Puniceibacterium sp. IMCC21224: one gene and its partner. The main gene of each other region encodes a partner of the protein of the gene in region 2 in a complex. Links are inferred from orthologs where the notes say so. Each region holds a gene or a part of one and is shown on either strand. Other genes may lie near its edges.

Evidence for each region. The genes of interacting proteins can lie anywhere in the genome.
Region 1: the proteins of metK (region 2) and groL are in contact, whole or in part, in a cryo-EM structure (PDB 8P4O), measured with the Escherichia coli proteins. The link is inferred for Puniceibacterium sp. IMCC21224 from one-to-one orthologs.

Annotation. Positions count from the first base shown.
Region 1 is NZ_LDPY01000001.1:3,675,188-3,678,372, forward strand. The notes cover bases 335-3,185. They hold groL (chaperonin GroEL), read right to left. Parts: upstream 2,657-3,185; coding sequence 1,013-2,656; downstream 335-1,012. Other genes in these bases: IMCC21224_RS17095 (DMT family transporter), read right to left, coding at 335-792; IMCC21224_RS17105 (co-chaperone GroES), read right to left, coding at 2,704-3,015. Outside these bases: more of IMCC21224_RS17095, read right to left, coding at 1-334.
Region 2 is NZ_LDPY01000001.1:3,953,680-3,957,156, forward strand. Bases 1-2,901 are described here. They hold metK (methionine adenosyltransferase), read right to left. Parts: upstream 2,092-2,901; coding sequence 910-2,091; downstream 1-909. Other genes in these bases: trmB (tRNA (guanosine(46)-N7)-methyltransferase TrmB), read right to left, coding at 104-817; lnt (apolipoprotein N-acyltransferase), read right to left, coding at 2,187-2,901. In the rest of the region: more of lnt, read right to left, coding at 2,902-3,477. UniProt on the Escherichia coli protein: Catalyzes the formation of S-adenosylmethionine (AdoMet) from methionine and ATP.

The DNA of each region.
Region 1 (3,185 bases), 280 kb from region 2 along the record:
CAAAGCAAACTCGATGCTTGGAACCTCACCCAGAAACACCAGCCCGCCGACCAGGGCAATCACCGGCACCGTCAATTGTGCCACGGCGGCGACGCTGCGTTCCAGTTTCGGCAGGACGCTATACCACAAGGCGTACCCCAATCCCGACGTCACAGCCCCCGCCACCACCGCCAGCAGGATTCCGTGCGCGTCGGCCACCAGGCCACCGGAATCGACGGTCGTTAGAAAAACCAACATCACGCAGAGCGGCACGGCCAGAATGAAATTCGCGGCAGTCGCCTGAAGCGGATCTGACGCATTGCGCCCGCTGAGCGAATAGATCCCCCAGCCGACACCGGCCGCCGCCATCAACGCGCCGTGAACAGGACTAAGCACCGCGCCCTCGCCGGGCCAGAGCAGCCAGGCCAGCCCCAAGAATGCCAGCGCAGCCCCAACCGAGCGATGTATCGGCGGGTGTTCACCGCCAAGTAGCGCGCCAAGAAACATGGTAATCTGCACAACGCCAAACAGGATCAGCGCCCCCAGGCCGGCATCAAGGACGACGTATGCGGTTGAAAAGCCGTACATATACAACAGCAATGACGCCACACCGATCAAACGGCCCCGCCCACCCAAGGTCAGGCTTTGGCGCAAAACCAACATCAAGACGGCAAGCATCGCCGCCCCGGCCACCAGCCGCACGGTGCCAAAGCTCATCGCGTCAATGCCGCCCCCCACCAGCGCTAGCCGGGTCAGGATCGAATTGGCTGCAAATGCCAGCATGGTCAGAGAGGTCAACAGAAACAGTCGCATGCCCGGTCTGTACGCCGCTTTGAAGCGCCGCGAAAGAGCCGATGGCGCACGGCATGTCACATCAACGGCACTGCGGCCCAGTCGTGCGATCCTTGTGCTTGGAACGCAAAAGGGGCCGCCCAAAGGCGACCCCCAAACTTGCTGCGGTGTGGCTGACATCCCGTTTGCAGGGCAAATGCGTCTGCCGCCACCCGTCGCGTCCGTTCGGACAGCGACGGTATTACATCATGCCGCCCATGCCGCCCATGTCGGGCATGCCGCCGCCGCCGCCAGCGCCTTCTTTGGAAGGCTTTTCAGCAACCATCGCTTCGGTGGTGATCAGCAGGCCAGCGATCGAAGCAGCATCCTCGAGCGCGGTGCGCACGACTTTGGCCGGATCGATGACGCCAAACTTGAACATGTCGCCATATTCGTCGGTCTGTGCGTTGTAGCCGAACTTCAGGTCCGAAGATTCGCGGATCTTGCCTGCGACGACGGAACCGTCGACACCAGCGTTCTCTGCGATCTGACGCAGCGGCGCTTCGAGCGCCTTGCGCACGATGGTGATACCTGCGTTCTGGTCGCTGTTCGCGCCTTCGAGACCGGCAAGAACCTTGGCCGCCTGGATCAGAGCAACACCGCCGCCAACGACGATACCTTCCTGAACCGCTGCGCGAGTCGCGTTCAGGGCGTCGTCGACGCGGTCCTTACGCTCTTTCACTTCGGTTTCGGTCATGCCGCCAACGCGGATGACTGCAACGCCGCCTGCGAGTTTCGCAACACGCTCTTGCAGCTTCTCACGGTCGTAGTCGGACGTGGTCTCTTCGATCTGGTTACGGATCTGGGCAACGCGTGCCTCAATCTCGGCCTTCTCGCCCGCGCCGTCAATGACGGTGGTCTCGTCCTTGGTGATCGTGACCTTTTTGGCCGAACCGAGCATGTCCATGGTGACATTCTCGAGCTTCATGCCCAGATCTTCGGAAATCACCTGGCCGCCTGTCAGGATCGCGATGTCCTGCAGCATGGCCTTGCGACGATCACCAAAGCCCGGTGCCTTGACGGCAGCGATCTTCAGGCCGCCGCGCAGCTTGTTGACCACGAGGGTTGCCAGTGCTTCGCCTTCGACGTCTTCGGCAATGATCAGCAGCGGCTTTTGCGACTGGATCACCGACTCGAGCAGCGGAACCATCGGCTGGAGCGAGGAGAGTTTCTTCTCGTGCAGCAGGATCATGCAGTCTTCGAGGTCTGCGATCATCTTGTCAGCGTTGGTGACAAAATAGGGCGACAGGTAGCCACGGTCGAACTGCATACCTTCGACAACATCGGTCTCGGTCTCGAGGCCTTTGTTTTCTTCGACGGTGATAACACCCTCGTTGCCGACTTTCTGCATCGCGTCAGCAATCTGCTGGCCGATGTCTGCTTCGCCGTTTGCAGAGATCGTACCGACCTGAGCAACTTCAGCAGAGTCGTTCACGGGACGGGCAGCAGCCTTGATCGCAGCAACCACTTTAGACGTCGCGAGGTCGATACCGCGCTTGAGGTCCATCGGGTTCATGCCGGCCGCAACCGATTTCATGCCTTCTTTGACGATGGCCTGAGCGAGAACGGTCGCAGTGGTGGTGCCGTCGCCAGCTTCGTCATTGGTGCGGGAAGCAACTTCCTTGACCATCTGTGCGCCCATGTTCTCGAACTTGTCCTCCAGTTCGATCTCTTTGGCGACAGATACACCGTCTTTGGTGATGCGGGGCGAGCCGAACGACTTGTCCAGAACCACGTTGCGGCCTTTGGGGCCCAGCGTCACCTTGACCGCGTCGGCCAGGATGTTCACACCCTTAAGCATACGCGAGCGGGCGTCGGTCGAAAACTTTACGTCTTTAGCAGACATGTGGATTTCTCCTGTTAATCAGTGAATGGGGTCAGCGGATGTGACGCTCAGGCTGCCTTGGCAGCGGCGTCGTCCGTGATGATTCCCAGAATGTCGGATTCTTTCATGATCAGCAGCTCTTCGCCGTTGACCGTGACTTCGGTGCCCGACCATTTGCCGAACAGAATTTTGTCGCCAGCCGAAACACCCATCTCGATCAGCTCGCCGCTGTCCTTGCGGGCGCCATCGCCACAGGAAACAACGATACCCTCGGCGGGCTTTTCTTTCGCGCTATCGGGGATGATAAGACCGCCCTTGGTCTTTTCTTCGCCTTCCACACGGCGGACCAGCACGCGGTCATGAAGCGGTTTAAATGCCATCTTCGAGGCTCCTTCGCTCAAAGTTTTCCTCCGGGCCCCCCGTCCTCGGGAGGGCCGTTAGCACTCATCTATGTCGAGTGCTAACGGCGCATAGGTATGGAGGCGACCCATTTCTGTCAACACGAGAATCGGGAAATATTTTCCGATTTGCCGAACACATGATGCGGTTG
Region 2 (3,477 bases):
GCGTGTTCCTCTGTGAATTCCACTGCGTGATAGCAACCCGCCCCGACAGCGTCCATTGCCGACTTTGCCGACGCAGCGGTCGCTCAACGCGCAGGACCCGCGATCAGACCCGGCGGAACGTTAGGTAGTGCGGCACCCGGTCTTCGCGCAGCGCCTTTTTCTCGTATCGCGTCGGAATCCAGTCCTTCCAGGGGTCGCGCCAGTCCTGTGGCCCCTCGGCAAGCCACTCAAACCCGGCCTTTGGCACCTCTAGCAAGGTCTGGCGAACGTAGTCTGGAATATCCGTTGCCACGCGGAATTCTGCCCCCGGCTTCAAAACCCGATGCAACGGATCCAGGAATTCCTCCGTCACAAACCGCCGCCGATGGTGACGTTTTTTGGGCCAGGGATCAGGATACAACAAAAACGCCTTGTCGATGGTCCCATCCGGCAGCACGTCAAAAAGGTTGCGCACATCGCCGGGATAGAGTCGCAGATTCTGTACCTCGGCCTTGCGCACCTTGCCCAACAGCATCGCCACGCCATTGATAAACGGCTCGCATCCGATCAGACCGACCTGCGGGTTGGACTGCGCCTGATGCACCAGATGTTCGCCCCCGCCAAACCCGATCTCGAGCCAGACCGGCGCGCCGTCAAAGACTGGCGTCAGATCCAGCGGCGCCCGCCCGGGGTTTTCCTCCCAACCGATGGGACCCGGCGACAGCGCCTCCAGATCCTCGTCAAGATAGATTTCCTGACTGGGCCGCAGGGTCTTGCCCTTGAAGCGTCCATAGAAATTGCGCCACGGCGCGCCTGATGAGTGTGTGTCCTGCGTCATGCCGGTGCGTTTAACCGCCCCTTGGGTTCGGCGCAACGCCCGACCCGTGGCGGCAGCGCCGCGCGCATCAGACTGCCGTGGAGACCTGCGCTCTAGATCGCGTTTTTCAGCGCCTCGGCCAGATCGGTACGCTCCCACGAGAAACCGCCATCGGCCTCGGGCGCGCGCCCGAAATGGCCATAGGCGGCAGTGCGGGCATAAATCGGCTTGTTCATGTCCAGATGGGTGCGAATACCGCGCGGCGTCAGATCCATCACCTTGGGAATGGCGCGTTCGATCTGCGCCGGATCGACTGCGCCTGTGCCGTGCGTGTCGGCATAAATCGACAGCGGACGCGCCACGCCGATGGCATAGCTCAGCTGAATGGTGCAGCGTTCCGCCATGCCCGCCGCTACGACGTTCTTGGCCAGATAGCGCGCGGCATAGGCCGCCGAGCGATCCACCTTGGTCGGATCTTTGCCCGAGAACGCGCCACCGCCGTGCGGGGCCGCACCGCCATACGTATCAACGATGATCTTGCGCCCGGTCAGGCCGGCGTCGCCGTCCGGTCCACCGATGACAAAGGTGCCCGTGGGGTTGACCCACCATTCGGTGTCGGCGGTGATCCAGCCGTCGGGCAGAACTTCGTGAAAATAGGGTTCGACGATGGCACGGATATCATCGCTCGACTGGCTTGAATCGGCATGCTGGGTCGACAGCACGATCGAAGAGACGCCAACCGGCTTGCCGTCCACATACCGCACCGAAAGCTGCGATTTGGCATCTGGGCGCAACAGCGGCTCTGCGCCGGATTTGCGTACTTCGGCCAGGCGGCGCAGAATCGCGTGGGAATACTGGATCGGCGCAGGCATCAGCGCCTCTGTCTCGTTGGTGGCATAGCCAAACATGATACCCTGGTCGCCGGCACCTTCGTCCCGGTTGCCGCCGCCGGTGACCCCTTGGGCGATATGCGCCGACTGTTCGTGCAACAGGTTGGTGATCTCGCACGTCGCGTGGTGGAACTTGTCCTGCTCGTACCCGATGTCTTTGATACAGGCGCGCACGATATCCGGCACCGCCTCCATGTACTCGGCGAGTTTGTCCTGATCCGTCAGACCAACTTCTCCGCCTACGACAACGCGATCTGTTGTGGCAAAGGTTTCGCAGGCGACACGCGCCAGCGGATCCTCAGCCAGAAAGGCATCAAGGATCGCATCCGAAATGCGGTCGCAAACCTTGTCGGGGTGCCCTTCCGAGACGGACTCGGACGTAAACGTGTAGTTCTTGCGTGACATGGGGGAGTGCTCCGGTATTGTTTGTCGCCACGTCAGGAAGCCGTTGTGACGAATTTTTCTTGTCCCGAAGGACTTACGCGCCCGCAGAGGCGGGATCAATCGGAATCCCTGCGCCGGGTCAGCAGTGCCCCACCGATCAACAGGAACAACAGTAGAAAGACCGGCAAATCCCCGGTCCGGCTATAGATCGTGGCCGGTTCCGGCGCGGGCAACCCCCAGTCGAGATATCCCGCCTCGTTCAGCGGCAGACTCGCCAAGACCCGCCCGCCGCCGTCGATCACCGCCGAGACACCGGTATTGGCGGCGCGTACCAGCGGCAGGCCCTGCTCAATCGCGCGAATCCGGGCCTGCGCCAGATGCTGATACGGGCCGGACCAGCTGCCAAACCAGGCATCGTTGGTGATTTGCAACAGCAGGTCAGGACGATAGCCGGCGGCGTAGACATCCTGAGCAAACACCGCCTCGTAACAGATCAGCGGCAGCGCCGTGCCCACAGCCCCAAGATCAAGCCTGCCGGGACCATCGCCGGCGGAATACCCCCCTTCAGCCCGCGACGCGAGGCCAAGGACATTAAACCGCGCAAACAGATCTGCGACCGGCATGTATTCCCCGAACGGCACCAGATGATGTTTGTCATAAAGCTGGTCAAAACTGCCATCCGGCGTGGTAACGATCAGCGAATTGTAATAATTATCGCCGTCGCTGCGCTGAATGCCCAGCACGACAGGCACATCACCTGCGGCCTGACTGATCACGAACAGTGCGTCACCCGCGTTCTCCAGCAGCATCGGCAGGGCAGTTTCCGGCCAGACAATCAGCGAAGGCGCGGCCTTGCCAGCCGTTGGCGGAGCCGCTGTGTAGTCGACCTGACGATCAAAAAACATCGGGACGCGGTCGCGATCCCATTTTTCGGTCTGCGGCGCGTTGGGTTGCACCAGCCGCACCACGGGCCGCCCCGACACATCCCACGCAGGCGGCTGCAATAGAAAACCACCGATCAACAGGACAAACCCCGCCAGCACCGCAACAATCCCCTGCCACCATAAACGCCCAGCTACGGCATGGCCCGCAAACGCAGCCAGCGCCAGCGTGGCCAGGCCCAATCCATGCGCACCAATCAGTGAAACCCACTGGATCGCCGGTGACGGTGCCCAGACATAGGCCACATGGCCCCAGGGAAATCCGGTCAAGACATAGGCGCGCAGCAATTCCGCCGCCGCCCAGAATGGCACCAGATGCCAGAACCGTCCGGTCTGCTGCGCACTCCAAAAGGCCATTGCCCAGAACAGCGCCAGCCCCGCCGCGATCCCGATCAGCGCAAACGGCGCCATCCAGCCGGTCGCCGCCGCGTCCACCTGAAACGGCTCGACAATCCAGCCAAGCGAC